One region of the Pantoea sp. SGAir0418 genome, then DNA from elsewhere that is predicted to be linked to it. Evidence: predicted binding sites of a transcription regulator. Region 1 holds the regulator's gene; each other region holds the start of a gene.
What was found. Region 1 encodes CRP, which controls carbon source genes, mostly activating them, when cyclic AMP is high. Its sites were predicted from a motif close to ATGTGANNNNNNTCACAT; they were not measured.
Positions count from the first base shown of each region.

Region 1 (8,034 bases):
AACGTGCGAGAAATATTTCATTAATAGTGTGATTTTCGTCACGCAAATGATTGCGCGACGGGAAAAGTATGACGATAGCAACATCAGCGTAAATATAGGTAAAACGCTGGCTCTTGTATTACATGCTCTTTACAATCAATCTCGTTTTTGAGCTTGCTCTCCAAGGTAAGGAATCTTTCATGCTTAAACGAACTTTGACAGCGGCGGTTGCCCTGTTAGCGCTCTCTTCTGTATCTGCTTCGGCTCTGGCGGCGAAAGGGGATACGCACGTGCTGCTCACCACCTCTGCGGGCAATATCGAACTTGAACTGGATAATCAGAAAGCCCCGGTTTCAGTAAAAAACTTTGTGGATTACGTGAATAACGGCTTCTATAACAACACCATTTTCCATCGTGTGATCCCGGGTTTCATGATTCAGGGCGGCGGCTTCACGGCGGATATGCAGCAGAAGCAGACCAACGCGCCGATCAAAAACGAAGCGGATAACGGCCTGCGCAACCTGCGTGGCACCATTTCCATGGCGCGTACCGCTGAGAAAGACAGTGCCACCAGCCAGTTCTTCCTGAACGTGGCGGACAACGCTTTTCTTGACCATGGCCAGCGTGACTTCGGCTATGCGGTGTTTGGTAAAGTAGTGAAAGGCATGGATGTGATCGACAAGATCGCCCAGGTGCCGACCAAAGATGTCGGGCCATACCAGAATGTGCCGTCAAAACCGATTGTTATCACTTCCGCGAAAGTCCTGCCGTAATCCCTCTGCGCGCCACCCCTGGGTGGCGCCGTCTGCCGCGCTCCGGCAAAGCTGAAATTTGCTCTTATACTTAGGGCACATCCTGCTTGCCGGAGGCGCTATGAGCAGCAAACTCACCGAAAAACAGAAAATCACGTTGTGGCAGCAAACCCGTGCGGCCAATTATCAGGCCAGCTGCAAACTGGCCGGTTATACGCTGAATGAACCTGCCGTCGAGAGCGCCCAGGCGGACGATCGTCTGGCATCGCTGAGGAGGCAATATGGCGGATAACAGCCTGGCGGTGCGCGATCCCTATTTGTGGCACAACGATGACGTGCTGAAAAACCTGCTGGAAATTCACGACGTGGCGCAGCTGCGTAAAGCCGAGCTGGCATTCAGCGCGGCGCGGCTGGCCACGCTGGCGCTCGGACCGGCCACGCCCGGCCTGCCGCACCTGCGTCATATTCACCGCACGCTGTTTCAGGATATCTACAGCTGGGCCGGCGAACTGCGTACTATCGACATCTGGCGCGACGACACGCCCTATTGCCACTGCGAGTACATCGAGAACGAGGGCAATGCGCTGATGAGCGCACTGGAAGAGGAAGAGGGCCTGTGCGACCTCGACCCGCAGACCTTCGTGGCACGCATCGCGCACTACTACTGTGAAATCTACGTCCTGCATCCGTTCCGTGCCGGTAACGGGCGGGCACAGCGCATCTTTTTCGAACAGCTGGCGCTGCACGCGGGCTATCTGCTGAACTGGGATACGCTGGAGCCTGAAAGCTGGCACCAGGCCATCATCGCCGGCGTCGGCGGCGATCTCGCGCCGCTCAACGCGCAGTTTGCGAAAGTGGTGAGTCCGGCGCGTTAAAATGCGTAGAATAGCGGCGGTTTTACTGGCCTGAGGGCATTATGCTGCTGCTAATTGATAACTACGACTCCTTTACCTGGAATCTCTACCAGTACTTCTGTGAACTGGGCGCGCAGGTGCGTGTGGTGCGCAACGATGCAATGACGCTGGAAGAGATGACGGCGCTGCCGCTGAGCCATCTGGTGATCTCGCCGGGCCCCTGCACGCCGGATCAGTCCGGCATCTCGCTGGCAGCGATCCGCCACTTTGCCGGACGGCTGCCGATTCTCGGTGTCTGTCTTGGCCATCAGGCGATTGCGCAGGCCTACGGTGCGCAGGTGGTGCGCGCGCGCCAGGTGATGCACGGTAAAACCTCTGCGGTGCAGCACACCGGCCAGGGCGTGTTCCGCAACCTGAATAATCCGCTAACCGTCACGCGCTATCACTCGCTGATTGTGGCGCGCGACACGCTGCCGCCGGAGTTTGAAGTCACCGCCTGGAGTCTGCGCGATGGCGTTGCCGATGAGATCATGGGCTTCCGCCATCGTACGCTGCCACTGGAGGGCGTGCAGTTCCATCCGGAGAGCATTCTCAGCGAGCAGGGGCATCAGCTGCTGGCGAATTTCCTCAATACGTAACTTCCGTTTGCCATTGCATGATTTTTTATGCATATTTTGTGATTATAATTTCACATCAGCTCAACAAATAACCCGATGAGGTCATCAATGGCAGCGGAAAATCTAGCGGTAAGCCGGGAAACGTTCGATAACGTTATTTTGCCTGTTTATGCACCTGCGCAGTTTGTGCCGGTCAAAGGCAAAGGCAGCCGCGTGTGGGATCAGCAGGGCAAAGAGTATATCGACTTCTCCGGTGGTATCGCGGTCACCGCGCTTGGCCATTGTCATCCGGCGCTGGTGGAAACGCTGAAAAGCCAGGGCGAAACCCTGTGGCACACCAGTAACGTGTTCACCAATGAGCCGGCACTGCGCCTCGCCAGTAAACTGATCGCGGCGACCTTCGCCGAGCGGGTATTCTTCGGTAACTCCGGTGCCGAAGCGAACGAAGCGGCGTTCAAACTGGCGCGCTACTACGCCTGCAAAAAGCACAGCCCGTTCAAAAGCAAAATTATCGCTTTCCACAACGCCTTCCACGGCCGCACGCTGTTCACCGTCTCGGTGGGCGGTCAGCCGAAATACTCCGATGGCTTTGGTCCGAAGCCGGCGGATATCGTCCATGTGCCGTTTAACGATCTGGCAGCGGTGAAAGCGGTAATTGACGACCACACCTGCGCGATTGTGGTGGAGCCGATTCAGGGGGAAGGTGGCGTGATGCCGGCAACGCCGGAATTTATGCAGGGATTGCGTGCGCTGTGCGATCAGCACAACGCGCTGCTGGTGCTGGATGAAGTGCAGAGCGGCATGGGCCGCAGCGGTAAGCTGTTTGCTTACGAACACTATGGTATCAAGCCAGATATCATCACCACTGCTAAAGCGCTGGGCGGCGGTTTCCCGGTGAGCGCGATGCTGACCACCCATGAAATCGCCTTGGTGATGGCGCCGGGCGTGCACGGCACCACCTACGGCGGCAACCCGCTGGCCTGTGCGATTGCCGAAACCGCGCTGGATATCATCAATACGCCCGAGGTGCTGAATGGTGTTGACGCGCGCCGTGAGCAGTTTGTCTCGGCGCTGCAGAAGATCAATCAGCAGTTCGACATCTTCAGTGAAATTCGGGGCAAAGGGCTGCTGCTGGGTGCCGTACTCAACGCGCAGCACGCCAGCAAAGCGCGCGATATCCTCAACGCTTCCGCCGCTGAAGGCCTGATGGTACTGACCGCCGGCAGCGATGTGATTCGCTTTGTGCCGTCGCTGGTGATTGAGCCGACCGATATCGCAGAAGGCATGGCGCGCTTTGCCCGGGCGATCGCGAAAGTCCTGAACTAACCTTTCGGCTTCAGCACGCTGAGCCAGCGGCCGTGATGCGGGCGCTGGCTCCACGCCAGTGAAGAAATGGTGTGCATCACATTGAGGTGCTGCAGAATGCGCTTCACATGCTGTTCGACAATCGTCACCGGCCCCTCATTCAGATTCTCCGGCGCTTCCAGAATATTGCTGTCGTTGCCCGGCCCGTCGTAAGCCAGCCGCTGCTGACAGCGCTGCAGCGCGATTTCACAGGACTGCAAATAGCGCTCCGCCAGCTTTGGCGTCAGCATGGTGTGCTCGCGCGCCAGAATGGTCATGGCGTTGATGTGCTCGACGATAAACTGGCTGTGAGTCACCCACAGGCGCATATCTTTCAGATACTGAAAGTTAAAGCCCGGTTCGGTGGACGCCTGGTTGAGCGAGTTAAACAGCGCGTTGTGCGCCTGGTTAACCTTGACGCGCTGATACGCCAGCTTCTCCGGCGCCTGCTCCGGACCGAGCAGCAGGCGCAGCGCCTCCTGATAAGCCTCCAGCGCATCGTGCGCATTATTGCGCAGCAGCCCGCTCTGCCACTGCGGCCATAGCCAGATCATACCGGCGAAGGCAATCAGGCAGCCCATCAGCGTATCCATCATGCGTGGCAGCAGGAACTGCGCGCCATTCAGTGACAGCAGCTGCAGCGAATACACCGCCGTCACCGTAAAGCCAATCATCGACCAGCCATAATATTTACGCGTGATCAGATAGCTGGCGAGCGTGATGACCAGCATGGTCAGCAGGGCAATCGACTCCGGAACAGCAAAGCGCAGCGACGCCGCGGCGATCAGCAAGCCGGCGAAGGTGCCGAGCGCCCGGTGCTGAATGCGCACGCGCGTGGCGCTGTAGCCGTTCTGGCTGACAAACATGATGGTCATCAGAATCCAGTAAGGCTTGGGAATATTGAAGAACAGCGCCAGCGCGCTGCCGAACATTAGCATCACCGCGAAGCGCGCCGCCGTCCGCAGCGCGGCAGATTTCAGCGACAGGTAGCTGCGCAGCGCCGGCAGCAGCGGCAGGCGGCGCTGGCGATCGGCCATCAGGTCGCGGGTGTACAGTGGCTTCTGCGTGCGCAGCACGCGGGCGATGCGGCTGAAATGGTAGAGGCAGAAATTACCGACCGGATTATCCGGGTGCTGCCGGGCAATTTTCTCCAGCGCGCCGAGCGGCTTCTCCATGTGGAAGCGTTCCGGCAGCTGGTGATAGAGAATGGCATCGGCCAGCACGCGCAGCCGTGCCGAAATGATTTTCGCGTTCCAGCGGATCACCGCCTCGGCGTGGCTCTGCTCCACCAGCTTTTGCACCTCTTCCGGCTGGTGCAGGCTGACCGAGATATGTTCCTGCAGATCGAGCGCGACCTGGAAAGCGCGCGTCAGGCGTTTATGGCTGTTATCACGGCTGGCGGACAGCATATGCATCTGCTGGTAGCAGGTGGTGATCAGATCGACCGCTTTCTGCTGGCGCGCCAGTAGCGGCGGCAGCGCTTTTTCCGGATCGGTCAGCTGCGTCAGCAGGGTGTATTTGGCGTCGCAGTAATCGGCCAGCTCGCGGTACAGCAGGCTGAGGGTCTCGCGCATCGGCTGCTCTTTCCACAGCCAGAACCAGAACCAGTTAAACAGCCCGTACCACAGCGTCCCGCCGATATACAGCAGCGGCGGGACCCACATCGGCATACGGCCGACGAGGCTTAAGGTAAAGATGGCGGCGATCAGCGTGCCGGGCAGCAAACGACCATGCAGCGGGCTGATTTCACCGGTCACGCCCACCAGCAGCGGCAACACCAGCAGAATCAGCGGCAGCGGCACAGCGTAAGCCGTGAGGTACTGAATCAGAAAACTGCCGCTGGCGAACAGTGCGCCGCCGACAATCAGCCGTTTGAAGAACCGCTTGTGTGGCGTATCCAGACCGGCGATGTTGCAGCAGGCCGGCACCAGGGAGAACAGCAGCCCTTTTTGCAGATCGCCAAACAGCCAGCCGAGCGCCACAGGCAGGCACAGCACCAGCGTTTGCCGCAGCGCATAGTTAACTTCCGGATGATAGATGATTCGACGCCACATCAGCTCATCGTAAACAGAAACGGCGCGATGTTGCCATCACGCCGTAGGTGAGAAGAAATCAGCGGGTGCCGTAAACGACGATGGTTTTGCCGTGTGCAGAGATCAGGTTCTGATCTTCCAGCATTTTCAGGATACGACCCACGGTTTCGCGTGAGCAGCCCACGATCTGACCAATCTCCTGACGGGTGATTTTGATCTGCATACCGTCCGGGTGGGTCATGGCATCAGGCTGTTTCGCCAGGTTGAGCAGCGTTTGCGCGATACGGCCGGTCACATCGAGGAAGGCAAGGTTGCCGACTTTTTCAGATGTTACCTGCAGGCGACGCGCCATCTGCGCCGACAGGCGCATTAAAATATCCGGATTGACCTGAATCAGCTGACGGAATTTTTTGTAGGAAATTTCAGCCACTTCGCAGGCGGTTTTCGCACGTACCCAGGCGCTACGCTCCTGGCCCTCTTCAAACAGGCCGAGCTCACCGATGAAATCCCCCTGATTGAGGTAGGAGAGAATCATCTCTTTGCCTTCTTCATCTTTAATCAGTACCGCGACGGAACCTTTCACGATGTAGTACAGCGTTTCCGCTTTCTCACCCTGATGGATGAGGGTGCTTTTGGATGGATATTTGTGAATATGGCAATGGGACAGGAACCATTCGAGTGTAGGGTCTGTTTGCGGTTTGCCGAGAACCATTCGCTATTATCCTCTGTTGTAATCGTGCCCAAAATACAGGGGGCAGTTTTCCCTGTCAGGCGGTGAAATCGTCCAGCGTTTCCCGTGAGGGACAGTTATTCGGGGGTGGATTCGTAAGCGATGCTTTTGATTCGTCCCGCTTTCGTCTTTCGTGACGAAAATATTTTCAGCACTGTTTGTAGCATAGCTTTTGCAACCTGTCTCCTGTTGTCTCGCTTCAGCAGGTGGGGGATGCGTCTGCATTGCTGTTTGTCAGGTGAAAGCGTACTCTGGCGGCAAAACCGCCGCTTCAGGAGAAAGAATAATGCAGGCACGAGTGAAATGGGTGGAAGGGCTGACCTTTCTCGGAGAATCCTCATCCGGTCATCAGGTATTAATGGACGGCAATTCCGGTGATAAAGCGCCCAGCCCGATGGAGATGGTGTTGATGGCTGCGGGCGGCTGCAGCGCGATTGACGTGGTGTCGATTCTGCAAAAGGGGCGCAACGATGTCGCCGATTGTGAAGTCAAACTGACCTCGGAACGCCGCGAAGAAGCGCCACGCATTTTTACGCATATCAATCTGCATTTTATTGTCAGCGGCAAAGCGCTGAGCGATAAAGCGGTAGCGCGCGCGGTGGATCTGTCCGCGGAGAAGTACTGCTCGGTCGCGATCATGCTGGGCAAGGGCGTCGAGATAACGCACAGCTACGAAGTGGTGGAGCTGTAATCCAGCCGGGAGCGCGGCCCTGCGCTCCCGATCTCAGTTCCTCACGGCGAAACTGGCGTATTAGCCTGCGCTATTCAATACGTTTTCCTTCAATCAACCGCTGCACCAGCGGCGTCATGATCAACTCCATCGCCAGTCCCATCTTGCCGCCCGGCACCACCAGCGTATTCATGTGGGAAATAAACGAGCCCTGGATCATCGCCAGTAAATAAGGAAAAGCGATGCCCTCCAGGCCGCGAAAATGGATCACCACAAAGCTCTCATCCAGCGACGGGATTTCACGCGCGGCAAACGGGTTCGAGGTATCCACGGTCGGCACGCGCTGGAAGTTGAGGTGCGTGCGGGAAAACTGCGGCGTGATGTAGTTGATGTAGTCTTCCATCGAACGCACCACCGAATCCATCACCGCTTCGCGCGAATGGCCGCGCTCGCTGGTGTCGCGTACCAGTTTCTGAATCCACTCCAGATTAACAATCGGTACCACGCCAACCAGCAGATCGACGTGTTCAGCCACGTTATGCTGCTGCGTCACCACGCCGCCGTGCAGGCCTTCATAGAACAGCACATCGGTGTTTTCCGGCAGCGGCTGCCAGGGTGTAAACGTGCCCGGCACCTGATTCCACGGCACCGCTTCATCGTAGGTGTGCAGATATTTGCGCGACTGGCCGAGTCCGCTCTGACCATAGTCGCGGAAAGTCTGCTCCAGCAGGCCGAAGTCGTTGGCTTCCGGGCCAAAGTAGCTGATGTGACGCCCGAGGTCGCGCGCCTTACGAATCGCCATGTCCATTTCCGGACGGGTATAGCGATGGAAACTGTCGCCTTCTACTTCCGCCGCGTGCAGATCCAGCTGCTGGAAAATTTTACGGAAGGCGAGACTGGTGGTGGTGGTTCCGGCGCCGCTGGAACCGGTAACGGCTATGACTGGATGCCTGGCTGACATAACAGCGCTCCCTGTGAAGTCCGGCGATGAGCATTGTTAACACGAATTGCCGCCTGACGCATTAGCCGCGAAATTCACGCCGCGGCATAATATT
Region 1 covers NZ_CP027911.1:302,663-310,696, forward strand. The annotation lists gene ppiA (peptidylprolyl isomerase A) at 180-752, shown strand; gene C1N84_RS01285 (YhfG family protein) at 853-1,023, shown strand; gene C1N84_RS01290 (putative adenosine monophosphate-protein transferase Fic) at 1,013-1,606, shown strand; gene C1N84_RS01295 (aminodeoxychorismate synthase component II) at 1,648-2,223, shown strand; gene C1N84_RS01300 (bifunctional acetylornithine/succinyldiaminopimelate transaminase) at 2,311-3,528, shown strand; gene C1N84_RS01305 (YccS/YhfK family putative transporter) at 3,525-5,600, opposite strand; gene crp (cAMP-activated global transcriptional regulator CRP) at 5,659-6,291, opposite strand; gene C1N84_RS01315 (OsmC family protein) at 6,596-7,000, shown strand; gene C1N84_RS01320 (phosphoribulokinase) at 7,071-7,940, opposite strand; gene C1N84_RS01325 (YheU family protein) at 8,002-8,034, opposite strand, start outside.

Region 2 (8,034 bases), 1.6 Mb from region 1:
CCTGTGGGTTGAAGCACGTAAATCGCAGCAGCCGCTGGCCTCCTTCCAGAACGATCTGCAGCCGGCGGAGCGTCATTTTTACGAGGCGCTGCGTGGCACGCGCACCGTCTTCATTCTGGAGTGTAAAAAAGCCTCCCCGTCGAAAGGGCTGATTCGCGCCGATTTTGATCCCGCGACTATCGCCGGCATCTACCGCCATTACGCCTCTGCGGTGTCAGTGCTGACCGATGAGAAATATTTCCAGGGCAGTTTTGATTTCCTGCCGGTGGTCAGCGCCGCCATCACGCAGCCGGTGCTGTGCAAAGACTTTATTATTGATCCCTACCAGATTTACCTGGCGCGCCATTATCAGGCCGATGCCATTCTGCTGATGCTGTCCGTACTGGATGATGAGCAGTACCGTCAGCTGGCTGCGGTGGCGCACAGCCTGAAAATGGGCGTGCTGACCGAAGTCAGTAACGAAGAAGAGCTGGAGCGCGCTATCGCGCTGGAAGCTAAAGTGGTCGGCATCAACAACCGCGATCTGCGTGATTTGTCGATTGACCTGAATCGCACGCGTCAGCTGGCCCCGCGTCTTAGCCATGGCGTCACCGTGATCAGCGAGTCTGGCATCCATAATTACGCCCAGGTGCGCGAGCTGAGCCATTTTGCCAACGGCTTTTTAATTGGCTCGGCGCTGATGGAAGAGCACGACCTCGACGCCGGTGTGCGCCGCGTACTGCTGGGCGATAACAAGGTATGCGGCCTGACCCGCCCGGAAGATGCGCAGGCCGCGCATCAGGCTGGCGCGCTGTATGGCGGCGTGATCTTTGCCGCCGGTTCGCCGCGCCAGGTTAACGAGGCGCAGGCGCAGGCGATGATCGCCGCTGCGCCGCTGAAGTATGTCGGCGTGTTCCGCAATCAGGCTATCAGTGACGTTGTCACGTTAGCGACGCGTTTATCGCTTGCGGCCGTCCAGCTGCACGGCGACGAAGACAAAGCCTACGTCGCGGAATTGCGCCAGGCGCTGCCGGCCAGCGTGCGCATCTGGAAGGCACTGAGCATTAAAGATCGGTTGCCGCCACGCGACTGGCCGCACGTTGATCGCTACGTGCTGGATAATGGCCAGGGTGGCAGCGGTCAGCGCTTTGACTGGTCGCTGCTGCAGGGTGAAGACCTGGCTGATGTGCTGCTGGCCGGTGGCCTGAGCGCCGATAACTGCGTCGAAGCTGCTCAGCTCGGCTGCGCCGGCCTCGACTTCAACTCCGGCGTGGAGTCCGCGCCGGGCATCAAAGATGCCAGCAAAGTCGCGGCGGTATTCCGCACGCTGCGCGCCTATTAATTGCGTCTGCCCGCCTGCGGGCGGGCCGGATAAGGAAGAGGACACGATGACGACATTACTTAATCCCTACTTTGGCGAGTTCGGCGGCCAGTATGTGCCGCAGATTTTGATGCCAGCACTGCGTCAGCTGGAAACGGCCTTTGTTGAAGCACAGCGCGATCCGGCGTTTCAGGCTGAATTTACTGACCTGCTGAAAAACTACGCCGGTCGCCCGACGGCCCTGACGCTGTGCAGTAACCTGACCAAAGGCAGCAAAACCCGCCTGTACCTGAAGCGCGAAGACCTGCTGCACGGCGGCGCACACAAAACTAACCAGGTGCTGGGCCAGGCGCTGCTGGCAAAACGCATGGGCAAAAACGAGATCATCGCGGAGACCGGCGCCGGTCAGCACGGCGTGGCGTCGGCACTGGCGTGTGCCCTGCTCGGCATGAAATGCCGTATTTACATGGGCGCGAAAGACGTTGAGCGTCAGTCACCCAACGTGTTCCGTATGCGGCTGATGGGCGCAGAGGTGATTCCGGTACACAGCGGCTCGGCCACGCTGAAAGATGCCTGTAACGAGGCGCTGCGCGACTGGTCCGGCAGCTACGAAACCGCGCACTACATGCTCGGCACTGCCGCAGGCCCGCATCCGTTCCCGACCATTGTGCGTGAATTCCAGCGCATGATTGGCGAAGAGACCAAAGCGCAGATTCTGGAAAAAGAGGGTCGCCTGCCGGATGCAGTACTGGCGTGCGTCGGCGGCGGTTCTAACGCCATCGGCATGTTTGCGGACTTCATCGAAGAGAGCAGCGTGCGCCTGATCGGCGTGGAGCCTGCGGGTCACGGTATTGACACCGGTGAGCACGGTGCGCCGCTCAAGCACGGTCGCGTCGGCATCTATTTCGGCATGAAGGCGCCGATGATGCAGACCGAAGAGGGACAGATCGAAGAGTCCTACTCCATCTCTGCCGGTCTCGATTTCCCGTCGGTCGGTCCGCAGCATGCGCACCTGAACAGCACCGGCCGCGCTGACTACGTGTCAATCACGGATGATGAAGCGCTGGATGCCTTTAAAACGCTGTGTCGTGCCGAAGGCATCATTCCGGCACTGGAGTCATCGCACGCGCTGGCGTATGCGCTGAAGATGATCCGCGAAAACCCGGACAAAGAGCAGCTGCTGGTGGTGAACCTTTCCGGCCGCGGCGACAAAGACATCTTTACCGTTCACGATATTCTGAAAGCTAAGGGAGAGATCTGATGGAGCGTTATAATCAGCTGTTTCAACGTCTGTCCGCGAAACAGGAAGGCGCGTTTGTGCCCTTCGTCACCCTTGGCGATCCGTCGCCGGCGCTGTCGCTGAAAATTATTGATGCGCTGGTCGCGGGCGGTGCGGATGCGCTGGAGCTGGGCATTCCGTTCTCCGATCCGCTGGCCGATGGCCCGACGATTCAGGGCGCTACGCTGCGTGCCTTTGCCGCCGGCACCACCGTGGCGCAGTGTTTTGAAATGCTGGCCACCGTGCGCCAGAAATACCCCGATCTGCCGATTGGCCTGCTGATGTACGCCAACCTGGTGTTCAGCAGAGGTATCGACAACTTCTACGCGCAGTGCGCTGCGGTCGGCGTTGACTCGGTGCTGGTGGCAGACGTGCCGGTGGAAGAGTCGGCCCCGTTCCGCCAGGCGGCGATGCGTCACAACATTGCGCCGATCTTTATCTGTCCGCCCAACGCGGATGACGATCTGCTGCGCGAAATCGCCTCGCACGGCCGTGGCTACACCTATCTGCTGTCACGCGCCGGCGTTACCGGTGCGGAAAATCGCGCCAGCCTGCCGCTGCATCATCTGATCGAGAAGCTGCGCGAATATCATGCTGCGCCGCCGCTGCAGGGCTTCGGCATCTCTGAGCCGGGTCAGGTGAAAGAGGCCGTTGCCGCCGGAGCCGCCGGAGCCATCTCCGGCTCGGCCATCGTGAAAATCATTGAGCGTAATCAGAACGACCCAACGGCGCTGCTCAGCGAACTGCAAACGTTCGTCAGCGATCTCAAAGCGGCTACCCGCTAAGTTGGCACGGCCCTGCACTGGCTGCGGGGCCCTTCTTACTTCTTACCCCTTTTTTCTCCCCTGCGACAAACTTTTTCATCGCGCCTGAGTTGCCGAAATGCGAGGCACGGCCCACACTTAAGCGTGCCGTCACGTTACGGTGCACCACCATCTATGACAGGGAGATAACCAATGAAATTGTTCAAAGTCGTTGCGGGTTTTTTAGTGGCTGCAGTGATGGCGCTCACCTTAAGTGCCTGTGCACCAACAGCAACAAAGGAAGGGACCGGCGGTTACATCGATGACACGGTCATTACCACCAAAGTGAAGGCACAGCTGCTGAATGACGAGGCGCTGAAATCGACAGAAATTAACGTTGAGACCTTCAAAGGGAAAGTACAGCTGAGCGGCTTTGTCAGCTCGCCGCAGATGGCCAACCGTGCGGTTGCGGTAACGCGTAACGTGGCGGGGGTAAAATCCGTCGTCAACAATATGCAGATTAAGTAACTAAACGGGCGACCTGCGGGTCGCCCTTTTTCTTTCTGGTGTAAAAATCAGAAACGGTAGCCCGCGCCAAAGAAGAACACCCACGGATCGATGCGGGTATTGATATTCTGCTGTTCGCCCGCCGCTTTGAATTTCACCTCGGTATCGATGTCCATGTACCACAATGACGCGTTGAGCATCCAGTCGCGGTTGATCTGATAATCCAGCCCGACCTGACCCGCCACGCCCCAGGAGTCTTTCACGCTCAAATCGCTCAGCTGCGCATCCTGCCCGGTCTGGTTGAACTTCGCATCGTAGAAGGTGGTGTAGTTGATCCCGACACCAACGTAAGGGCGCAGCGCGCTTTGGCTGTCGAAAAAGTAGTACTGCGCCATCAGGGTGGGCGGCAGCTGACGCACGGTAGCGAGGTTACCGGTCGGGCCAAGTCCCACTTTGTGGCGGAACGGCGTGGCCGCCAGCAGCTCAACGCCGATATTGTCGGTCGCCATCCAGGTAAACGTCAGACCCAGCTGGGTATCATTACTGACGCTGAAGCCGCCCATACCCAGCACATTATCAGAGCCTTCGGTCGGACGAACGGTCGCGCTACCGGCGCGCACAAAAAAATCACCGGCCTGGTGAGCCAGTGCCAGTTGCGGGATCGCCAGCGCCAGCAGCAGCGCGCATTTAGCCAGTTTCATAATCACTCCTTTGCCGGAAAACAGGGTATTGAGGTTAATCGCGGCACAAGATTTACCCCTTTTTTGCGAAAAGATCATCAGCATCAATTCAAATTAATCACTTATAAAACAATGAATTGATTCAGATCAATTTTGCCTTTACAAGCGGACATAAAAATCCTGTTGCCGCCATGACACGGCGTGATTATGTTGCTATTCCCCTTTTGTGATTTTGGTTCGAAGCCTCAGGAGTGGCGGGCGATCAGATGAGCGATTTACTTAACCCCTGTATGACCTGTGGCGCCTGCTGCGCCCATTTTCGCGTTTCTTTTTACTGGGCCGAAGCCGACGACGGCGGTGGCGTGGTGCCGGTTGAACTGACAGAACCCCTGAGCCTGATGATGCGCAACATGCGCGGCACCAACGATCGTTCTCCGCGCTGCGTGGCGCTGCAGGGCGAAATTGGCGGCTGTGTATCCTGTGGTATTTATGCGCAGCGGCCGTCACCGTGCCGGGAGTTCGCCATGTCCGGCGAAAATGGCGTGCCGAATGACGCCTGCGATCGCGCGCGGGCGCGCTATGGTTTACCCGCGCTTTTTCACCCTTCTTTACCTGAGATGACAGAAAGTTATGGGATTCCGGGTGCCAGCCTGCCTGCAGAACATGTACAATCGCCGGGTTAATTAACCCGGTTCCTTCAAGGAGTGTACATGTCTATCACGGCAAGCTCGTTATACCGTGACACAGGAAATTTTCTGCGCCATCAGCTGGTCACCATCGTGCTGATGGCGTTGCTGACCTCGTTTATTACCGTGATTGTTGGCCACGCCCTGACGCCGGGCGAGGATCAGTTATCCCTGCTCAGCCAGACCGACAGTAGCGCCTCATCGCTGTTTGAAATCGTCCAGAACATGTCACCGGATCAGCAACGCATTCTGCTGCGCGCCTCTGCCGCCGGCACTTTTGCTGCCCTGATTGGCAACACGCTGCTGCTGGGCGGCATGCTGTGCCTGCTGCCGATGGTATCCAGTGGACAGCGCGTCAGCGCGCTGCGCGCGATTGGCGCCTCTGCGCCGCTGCTGCCGAAACTGCTGGTGCAGACCTTCCTGATCACCCTGCTGGTTCAGCTGGGCTTTATGGTACTGATGGTGCCGGGTGTGATTCTGGCGATTCTGCTGTCGCTGGCGCCGGTGATGCTGGCAAGTGAAAAAATGGGCATTTTCAGTGCGATGCGCGCCAGTATGCGTCTGGCCTGGAAGAACATTAAGGTGATCGCCCCGGCAATTATTCTGTGGCTGCTGGCGAAAATTGCGCTGATGTTCTTCTTCTCCTCGCTGACCGTGCTGCCTGCTAATATCGCTTCGGTGGTGCTCAACGCGCTGGGCAACCTGGTATCAGCCATACTGATTATCTATTTGTACCGGCTGTATATGCTGTTACGTTAAGCGTTACGGCGCCCGCGGCGGCGCCGTAACTCAACGCTCCTGCCCCTGACTGGAAACGCTATGAAGCAGTTACTCGATTTTCTTCCCCTGGTAGTTTTCTTTATTTTCTACAAGCTGTACGACATTTTCGTCGCCTCCGGCGCGCTGGTGGTGGCGACCGGTATCGCGCTGGTGGTCAGCTGGGTGCTGTACCGCAAGCTGGAAAAGATGACCATTTTCACCTTTGTGCTGGTTGCGGTGTTCGGCACCCTGACCTATGTGTTCCACAACGATGAATTCATCAAGTGGAAAGTCACGGTGATTTACTCGCTGTTCGCGCTGGCGCTGCTGTACAGCCAGTGGTTTATGCAGCAACCTCTGATCCAGACCATGCTTGGCAAAGAGCTGCAGCTGCCGGGTGCGGTATGGCATCGGCTGAATATCGCCTGGGCCCTGTTCTTCCTGGCCTGCGGCCTGGCGAATATTTATGTCGCGTTTTGGTTATCCCAGGCGTTTTGGGTTAACTTTAAAGTGTTCGGTCTTACCGGCCTGACCCTGCTGTTTACGCTGTTAAGCGGCCTGTACATCTGGCGACAGATGCCGCAACAAGAACAAAAATAATCGATGCAGCCCGGTCTCCGCCGGGCTTGTCTTCACCTGCAGAAGAACTGAGCAATGGACGAAAAACATAAGTTGCCGCAAGGCGAGATGGTCTCGCGTACCCTGGCGATGCCGGCAGATACCAATGCCAACGGTGATATCTTCGGCGGCTGGCTGATGTCGCAGATGGATATGGGCGGCGCGATACTGGCTAAAGAGATTGCCAAAGGCCGCGTGGTAACGGTGCGCGTGGATGGTATGACCTTCCTCAAGCCCGTCGCCGTCGGGGATGTGGTGAGCTGCTACGCGCGCTGCATCCGCACCGGCAATAGCTCGATGACCATTAACGTGGAAGTGTGGATTAAAAAAGTGTCGTCCGAACCGATCGGCCAGACTTACTGCGCCACCGAAGCGGTGTTTGTTTACGTAGCGGTCGATAACAGCGGGAAATCCCGTCCGCTGCCGGAAGGCCAGGCCAATCTGAGCAATTAAGCGTATAAAAAAGCGGCCCGGAATGGCCGCTTTTTCTTTGCCTGTCTGGCTTTACTCGATGTTCGCGCCGCCGTTAATGCGGAACACGATGTTCATCGTCAGCCCCTTGCCCGGCCGCCCTGGCTGATAGCGCCACTTCTTCATCGCCTGCTTCACTTCGCGCTCAAACATGTTGCGCGGCTCGGCGGACAAAATCTCGACGTTATCGACGCGCCCATCGCTGTCCACGTCAAACTTCACCCGCACCCGCCCTTCAACGCGCAGCGCGAACGCACGCGCCGGATACGCCGGCTTGCTGACGCTCATCGCTTTCGGTCCATCCGACACCGTCTGCGTTGGGGACGGGTTACTCTTCGGTGCCGTCGAGGGGCGCGTTTGCGCGGCTGGCGCGTCCTGTTTAAACGGATTCTCCTGCGGCTTCACCTGCTGGCGCGGCTTCGGCTCTGCCTTTTTCTCCACCTTTGGCTTCGGTTTCGGTTTTGGCTTCGGTTTAGGTTCCGGCTTAGGGATCGGCACCGGCTCGGCTTTTGGTGGCTCTGGCGCGACTTCCGGCTCGGGTTCCGGTTCGGGCGGCGGCGGCGGGGTTATGGCTGCAGGTGCCGGTTCAGGCTGCACTTCGGGGGCCACCATGCTAATGCTGATAGGCTGAGACGCTTTAGGAACCTCAATGGTCTGATGAAATGAAGCATAAAGAATGCCGGCGATTACCGAACCGTGAAGGAGCACGGATAAAATCACGGACACAGGCGTTCGGGTTGGAAAAGGCGTAGTCAACGTCGTCATATCAGTCATGTTCATTGAGTGAAGCGCTGATTTTAAATGCAAATAGCAATCAGTTTCAATAAGCACGCTACTGAAGGCCAAAAGAAAGACGCTTTTTAACCCTGCCTGCGTTGCAGCGCGCGCCCATTATCTTTCGTTTGCACTCTGTTTAGCGATCACTTAACGTGTCTCGCAAATTCGGCAAGTCTAACGGGAGTATCCCATCGTGCTTTACGTCATTTATGCG
Region 2 covers NZ_CP027911.1:1,922,862-1,930,895, reverse strand. The annotation lists gene trpCF (bifunctional indole-3-glycerol-phosphate synthase TrpC/phosphoribosylanthranilate isomerase TrpF) at 1-1,321, shown strand, start outside; gene trpB (tryptophan synthase subunit beta) at 1,368-2,561, shown strand; gene trpA (tryptophan synthase subunit alpha) at 2,561-3,364, shown strand; gene C1N84_RS08870 (BON domain-containing protein) at 3,536-3,850, shown strand; gene ompW (outer membrane protein OmpW) at 3,898-4,530, opposite strand; gene C1N84_RS08860 (YkgJ family cysteine cluster protein) at 4,776-5,192, shown strand; gene C1N84_RS08855 (YciC family protein) at 5,220-5,954, shown strand; gene C1N84_RS08850 (septation protein A) at 6,015-6,554, shown strand; gene yciA (acyl-CoA thioester hydrolase YciA) at 6,609-7,025, shown strand; gene tonB (TonB system transport protein TonB) at 7,077-7,808, opposite strand; gene C1N84_RS08835 (YciI family protein) at 8,014-8,034, shown strand, end outside.
Region 2: ompW (outer membrane protein OmpW) is a predicted target of CRP. The motif match lies at 4,645-4,662, and genes of this name have one in related genera.

Region 3 (8,034 bases), 770 kb from region 1:
GCAGGATACGTGCCGCAACGCCGGACAGCGAAACCACCAGCGTCATGATGAGAATAGTAAAGAAGATTTCCATGCTTTCCTTAGGCGAATCATATTAATCGAAGCGATGTTGCGTCGGAAAGTGTAAAACAAAACGCCGCCCGGCGGGGCTACCCGATGTGCGGCGTGTGCGATAAAGAGAATAATTCGGACTGACGCCCGGATTGCGGTCAGATAGCCCAGCCGCCCGCGTAGAACGCCACCAGCGCCACAGCAATCACCACCGTGCCAGCGTTGAGCTTGCGCCACTCGCCGGCAAACAGGCGGCCAATCACCAGCGCGGCAAAGCCGAGCATGATGCCGGTGACGATGTTGCAGGTCAGTACGATGAATACCGCCGTCAGCAGGCCAGACATCGCATCGACGAAATCATTGAAGTCGATTTTGGCCACGTTGCTCAGCATCAGCAGGCCGACATACATCAGCGCGGGTGCGGTGGCATAGGCCGGAACCAGATAAGCCAGCGGCGACATAAACAGAATCAGCAGGAACAACAGACCCACGACAATCGCTGTCAGGCCGGTTTTACCGCCGGCGGCAGTACCCGCAGCGGACTCGATATACACTGCGGCGGGCGAGGCACCCACCAGTCCGGCAAACAGGCTGCTGATAGAGTCGGTGGTCAGCGCGCGACCGCCATTGATAATCTGGCCCTCTTTATCCAGCAGGTTCGCCTGCCCGGCCACCGCACGAATGGTGCCGGTGGCGTCAAACACCGCGGTCATCACCAGCGCCAGCACGCTCGGCAATACCACCGGCTGCAGCGCGCCCATGATATCCAGGCTAAACATTGCCGACTGGCCGCTGGCATCACGCAGGCTCGGCATGGCAAACAGCCCCTGCCACTTTACCGCCGGGTCGAAAATCAGCCCAAGCAGCGAAATCGCAATGATGGTCAGCAGAATGCCGCCCGGTACCCGCCGTTTTTCCAGACCAAAAATCGCCGCCAGCCCGATCAGCGCCATGATCACCGGGAAAGAGGTGAAGTGACCAAGCGCCACCGGCAGGCCTGCCGCCGGGTTTTTTACCACCAGACCAATGCCATCGGCGGCAATCAGTAGCAGAAACAGGCCGATGCCGACGCCGGTGCCGTGCGCCACGCCCATCGGCAGGTTACGCAGAATCCACGCGCGAATGCCGGTCACGGAAATCAGCGTGAACAGCAGGCCCATCAGGAAGACCGCGCCCAGCGCCACCGGCACGCTAATGTGCTGGCCCAGTACCAGGCTGAACGCGGTGAAGGCGGTCAGGGAGATGGCGCAGCCAATCGCCATCGGCAGGTTGGCCCACAGTCCCATGATGAGGGAGCCAAAGCTGGCCACCAGACAGGTAGCGACAAACACCGCCGTCGGTGAGAAGCCCGCTTTACCGAGCATGCCAGGAACCACGATGACTGAATAAACCATCGCTAAAAAGGTGGTGAGGCCAGCCAGCACTTCCTGCCGCACGCTGCTGCCGCGTGCTGAAATGTGGAACCAGGCGTCCAGTTTTCCCCTGGCCGGGCGTGATTCGCCAGACATAGTTATTCCTCTGTGTTTTTTAAGATATAGGTCACCGCGCGGCTCGCGTTTGCGCATCATCCTGGTGAAGATGTCTCAGAGAGAAAAGCAGGCAAACGATTACGTGGCCGCGTATTCCAGGTCAAAAAGGGGTGACGCGGAAAAAAGGCAAACGATTATCTGGCGTTTGGGGTGGCGTTTTCAACTGCTAATCACCTGGCAGGCAGGATAATGCGCAGCTCTGGCGCCATTATGGCTGGCGTTACGCTAGCGGGAGCAGGAAATCACGGAGGAAAAAGGCTGGCATTTCAGATGGTTTGCTGCGGTGCCGCGACAGCGCGTCGCGGCGTCCTGTTTCGTTGCGTTACCGCTGCGCCTCAGCCGTTATTGAACTGAATCGGGCCGCCCTGCTCCAGCGCGCGCTGCCACGCGGCGCGCTGCTGCATATTCTCCAGCCAGCGCGCCGTGGCGGGCATCTCACCCAGCGCGCCGCGCATCTGCAACGCCAGCAGCGGAAAACTCATCTGCACATCGGCAATGCTGAAGCGTGAACCGGCAAAAAAGCGCTGCTGGCTCAGATGCTGCTCAATCACGCGCCCGTGGAGCGCCAGCTGCTTGTTCAGCCACGCTTTCTGAATGCCTTTACTCAGCGCCACGCCGGCCGGGCGCAGCAGCCACGGCACCGGCTTTTTACCAAGCTGAGCAAACACCAGCTTCATCATCAGCAGCGGCATCAGCGAACCTTCAGCATAGTGCAGCCAGTAACGCGCCTGAATTTGCTCCTCTTCCTCATGCAGCGCCAGCAGATGCTCGCTGTCATACTTTAGCTGCAGATATTCGAGGATGGCGCCCGATTCGGCGATCACCCGATTGCCATCGGTAATCACCGGCGATTTACCCAGCGGGTGCACTTTCTTTAATTCGTCCGGCGCCAGCAGGGTATTTTCCCGCTGATAGCGTTTGATTTGATACGGCACCGCCAGCTCTTCCAGCAGCCACAGCACCCGATGAGAACGGGAGTTTTCCAGATGGTGAACGGTAATCATGCGCGATTCCTTGCTGCTAAGGGTTGGCATCTAGTATAGCGGATTAACGCTGCGGCTCGTCCTGTTGCGGATCGAGCAGGACCGCTCCGGAGCCCTGCTGTCCCAGACGGTCACCCGGATTGCGCAGCGGGCAGTCGCGCATCGACAGGCAGCCGCAACCAATGCAGCCGTCAAGATCGTTGCGCAGACGCGTCAGGGTTTCGATGCGTTTATCCAGCTCTTCGCGCCAGTGCTGCGTCAGCGCGTCCCACTCCTGCGTCGACATGCGCTTATTCGCCGGCACGTGCATCAGGCTGTCGCTGACCGTCGCCAGCGGAATCCCGATGCGCTGCGCAATTTTGATGATCGCCACGCGGCGCAGCACATCACGGCTGTAGCGGCGCTGATTACCGCCATTGCGCGTGCTGCTGATCAAGCCTTTGCTTTCATAAAAGTGCAGTGCCGATACCGCCACGCCGCTGCGTTTCGCCACTTCGCCCGGCGTCAGCACCGGTTTCGGGTAATTGCGTTCTTTTTTCATTTAGGGCCTTTACCTCAAGTTAACTTGAGGAATTATACTCGCACCCCAGCAAAACAGCGAATTTCAAACCAGGCGATAACCTTGCAGAAGGAACAGGCTATGATGCAACAGGAAATCATCCATTCACTGACTAACTGGATCGATCAGAATCTGGATAAAACATTGTCGATTGATGAAGTGGCGGCAAAATCGGGTTACTCGAAATGGCACCTGCAGCGTATGTTCCGTACGGTTACGAAACAAACGCTGGGTGGTTATATTCGTGAACGCCGTCTCACGCTGGCCGCCGAAGCCTTGCGTCAGACGCAGCGTCCGGTATTCGACATTGCGATGCAGTACGGCTACGACTCGCAGCAGACGTTTTCGCGCGTGTTCCGCCGTCAGTTCTCGCAAACCCCTACCGCTTATCGTCACAGCATGCGTCGCCAGGCGATGGTGCAGCGTCCGCGTCTGGTCAACTTTGACTGCAGCGAAGGCATGAACAGCTTTGCCCAGCGCACCACCGGCGAGTGCTGCCCGGTACGCTGAAGTCAGTGCGCCCCACGCGGGCGCGCCTTTCCCCTCCTCTTCACCTTCCTCCAGCCCTTTCTTTGCCTGCCATACCAGGTCTAAATTTTGTTCAAATTTTCAAATCCAGTGATATAATGTGACCCAAGTCACAGATTCAAGCTGTATGAAGACGACAGAAGGGCTTCCCTGACCTCCCTTTTCTGCCGCCAGTGATGTCCGATGAATGTCAGGGATATTACTGATCTCAAGAGGTTTTTCGCCGATGGCTACGTTAACTACCAGTCTGATCGTCATGCGTTGGGAACTGCTCAGCGCGGTAATGATGTTCTTCGCCAGCACCATGAAAATTAAATTGCGTCAGAACAGCCACCACGTGATGGCGCTGATGTGCGGCGGCGTGGGCGTAGCGATGTCATGCTGGTTTGTTACCGGTCTGCTCGGCATTACGCTGAGCATGGAAAACGTGCATAACTTTATGTCCATCACCAAAGAAGCGTTTATTCAGGTGATGAGCCAGACACCAGCCGACTGGCCAATGCCGTAAACGCGGCGCATAAAAAACCCCGCTAAGCGGGGTTTTTTATTTTGCTGTGTGATTTCAAATTTTCTTCAATACGGCTGGAAGTGGCACTTCCGGCACCGTGACGTCCGATCTCTGCGTATCGCGACGATCCTGAATCCACATATCACCCATCATCTGATTAAGTCCCCGATCCAACCCGGTGACCAGCCCGGCGCCTGGCGTGAACGTCAGCTCACCGAAGTAGATCTGTTCGCCATCGATATACCAGTCCACGCGCACATAATCGAAGTCGCTGGCCAGCGTTTTACTCAGCGCCAGCGCGTGCTGCAGCTGTGGCAGCAGCGGTGACACATCCAGCCCGGTATCACGAATTTTGTGATACGCCTCGTTAAGATTGTTGACGTAAAAGTTCATCGACAGCAGCGGATTACAGCGGTTGTAGATCACCTGCAGCACATATTCAAAATTGCCGTCGCGCTTGTTGAACATGTGAAACTTGTAATCGATCGGCGCGGTTTTGCCATCGCCGATGTACTTCTCTACCAGAATGCGCGGCTTAATATAGCGATAGTGAATCTCGCGCGCCTCGTTGGCGAAGTCGGTCTTCAGCCAGCGCTGGCAGTCGCTGATAATCTGCTGTTTTTTCAGCGCATCCGGTTCTTCCAGCAGGATCTCGACCATGTTGGAGCCGTGATTCGGCTTAATAACCGTGTTCTTCCAGCTCGGCAGCGTATGCAGTGAGTGCGGATCGCTGGTCTCATAAACCAGCGGAATCAGATACTCACTGCCCACCTTTTCGGCAATGTACTCACGCACCGAAAACTTGTCCGACAGGCGGCCATAACACTGGTAGTCGCCGTAGACGAATTTGCGATACAGCACTTTCTCATTGAACACCTTCGGCTGACGCAGGTTCGGCAGCTTACGGAATTTGTGAAAGTAGTAGATGCGATCCTGGTAAGCCCAGGGCATCTTTTTGATGAAATACTGTACGCTTCTTCTGAGTTCGTCTTTCAACCTGATCATATCTGACCTCATTTGTAGGTTTTGTAGTTGAGTGAGGAAACCTGAATTTTTTGGATGACGCCGTTTTTGAAGAAGTAATTCATTACGGTCAGGGACAGTAACTCCGTGATGAAGACGCTCCAGGCGGCACCCATGATGCCGTAGCCCTGGATCAGCCACCACGACAGCGGCAGGCTGATGACCATCAGACAAATGATCTTCTTCAACAGATAGTTAAACCCGCCCTCTTTCACCATGTAGCGATAAGCGACGGTCCCCATTGCCGAAAAGCAGGTTGCTAACGACAGTAACGTAATGAGACTTCCGGACTGTGTGTACTCGTGACCATATAAAGCGATGATGATTTTTTCGCCGTACAAGGCGATCACCGCTAATAACAGCAATGAAACTCCCATGACATAGCCGTTCAGCCGCGCGGTGAGCTTGATCGCGGCTGCTCCACGCTCGCGGAAAATCTCCGAGAAGCAGGAAGTGATGATGGCAACCGGGATAAAAATCCAGGAAGCCGAAATGGTATTCGCGGCGGCGAACAGGCCAAGGTCGCGCGCTGAGGCGATGCCCGCGAGGAACATCTGTGCGGCTTTCACCTGCACCGAGATAAAGATGCTGGAGATGGCCAGCGGCAGGCCGGCATACATCAGGTAGCGCAGGTAGGTGGTGCGCTTGTCCTGCGGCGGTGCCAGATCCTGATGTTCGCGATAGAAATTGACGCGCTTGATGGCGTACGGCACCAGTGTGACGGCCACAATCGAGGCGGTGAGCCACAGTGGATTGAGATGCAGCCAGGCGATGGTGAAGCTCATGGCAAAGCCCAGCAGCAAGCCGGCCGAGTTAGCAATGGTATTGAGCCGCGACGCCAGCCGCGCATTGTTATAAACGCTGAAGGTGTCCTGGGTGACAAACACCGACGAGATAAACGAGGCCAGTGCAAACGCAAGGAAGTTTTCCTGCATGTTGTACCAGACCCAAATCAACACCGGGATTGATGTCAGCAACAGCAGCACCAGGCGCATGGTCCGCGCCACGGTCATCAGCCGCAGGCCTTTCGGCGCACTTTTGCTGATGCGCTTGAACAGGATGGTTTCGGTACCAAAAATCGCCACGGTTTGCACCATGGAGAACAGCGAGGTCGAAAACGCCATTTGACCAAACACCGTTGGGCCAAAGGATTTTGCCACGTAGGAGGTCACAAATATGACGCCGAATACCGAGACGATCTTCTCAGACATCATCCAGGCGGCATTAGACATTACGCTCAATTTCATTGACTGGTCCTTAGTATTACGTACAGCAACTGCTTTTCGGTACAACGTCCTTGAAATGAATTAACAAGCGCTCAGTGGGCCTGACACAATTTAATAACTTCAAACCAGGCTGGTCCGAAAAATGAGACTCGCGTCAGAGTTTAGCGATTAAATTCAGGAAAATTCCGATTAAACCTGGTGCGAAGCCCGATGGATGTAAACGATTTCAACCCGAATTCAGGACAAAAGTTCACAGGCATATCCTGAGTTTTTTGCAAGCAGGCTATGCCGAATTTCCAATGATTGTCGTATTTTTCTGCATTTGGGATGGAATGAATCTATATCAAAAACCCAGCACCAGGAAGGCGTTCAATGGCATTCAGAATAAAATAAGATTTATCCCATGATGATATTTATTCTAAATAACTTAATTTAACCCTCGCAATTCTAATCGCGCACTTTAATACTGCATTAATACCGTTTTTGCAGTACCAGATATTAATACAGTAATTCTCATCCACTAATTGATAAGAAAGGTAAGAGCATTTATGAGAAAGTCACGATATAGCGAAGAGCAAATCACAAATGCCATTAAAGCTTCTGAAACGGGAGTGAAAGTCAGGGAGATTTGTGAGGAGCTGGGCATTTCCGAGGCCACCTTCTATAGCTGGAAGAAGAAGTTCTCCGGGCTTTCTTCAGAGGAGGGTCGCAAAATCAAGGAGTTGGAGGATAAACTGCAGAACCTTACGCGCGAGCTGCAGACCCTGAGCTCCGACAAGGAGATGCTGCAAAGCGTGCTGAAAAACTTCTTCACTACGAATGAAAAGCGTCAGGCGGTCAACTTCCTGCAAACCACTTTCGACATCGGTACCCGTCGCAGCTGTCGTTTACTGGATATTAGCCGTAGCGTTTATCATTACCCTTCCGGTTCCGATAATCGCTAATACCATTGAGGCCGATGTTATATGACTTAATGCTGAGATTTGTTCTTACCAGAAGAGATGAAGATCATTAAATTCGGCATTCGCTACATAACAATTCGAACCACTTTTTCCTGATGAATGCCATCACGGAATCACTTCCTTTTTTGCGGTAAAATTGATTCACACCAGCAAAAGCCTCGCGTTTCAAGCCATTTAGACTTAGCCCAATCTCATTTTGGTGAGATTGGTGCTTAGTCTATTACTTCACGATTACTAATAATCAGACCTGATCACAGACAATTCTGTTAAGCGTTAATGAACAACACGGTGTAACCGCTCACACATTGGCTCAGTTTTAAACTGGATCTGGCCGCTGCGTTTATGATCGCTTTGACGATCAGCGCTAGTCGGTTAACTCTTAAACCACACCAGGAATACTCCGGTTCAAAAACGTTATGATGTTTAAACTATAAAGCCGAAAAACGGTTATCCACGGTAAATACTGCGCTTAAATCCATCGTCATCTTTAATCTTTTTTTCTGGCAGCTGTTGGGAATCATTCTTAACAATGCCGGTAACGCTTAAGGCTAAGGTGGCTTCTCACGCTGGTATTTCAGTGCCACAGCCGGGTAAAAATCCGATTGGCGGAGAGTTTTTTACGCGCTAAACCGGCGAATTGTTGCCCGATATGCGCTTTTTTTATC
Region 3 covers NZ_CP027911.1:3,633,873-3,641,906, forward strand. The annotation lists gene C1N84_RS16970 (Na+/H+ antiporter) at 1-73, opposite strand, end outside; gene C1N84_RS16975 (NCS2 family permease) at 210-1,559, opposite strand; gene C1N84_RS16980 (glutathione S-transferase family protein) at 1,916-2,584, opposite strand; gene soxR (redox-sensitive transcriptional activator SoxR) at 2,628-3,104, opposite strand; gene soxS (superoxide response transcriptional regulator SoxS) at 3,204-3,632, shown strand; gene C1N84_RS16995 (YjcB family protein) at 3,877-4,158, shown strand; gene C1N84_RS17000 (ATP-grasp fold amidoligase family protein) at 4,213-5,163, opposite strand; gene C1N84_RS17005 (oligosaccharide flippase family protein) at 5,172-6,428, opposite strand; gene C1N84_RS17010 (transposase) at 6,956-7,351, shown strand.
Region 3: C1N84_RS16995 (YjcB family protein) is a predicted target of CRP. The motif match lies at 3,749-3,766, and genes of this name have one in related genera.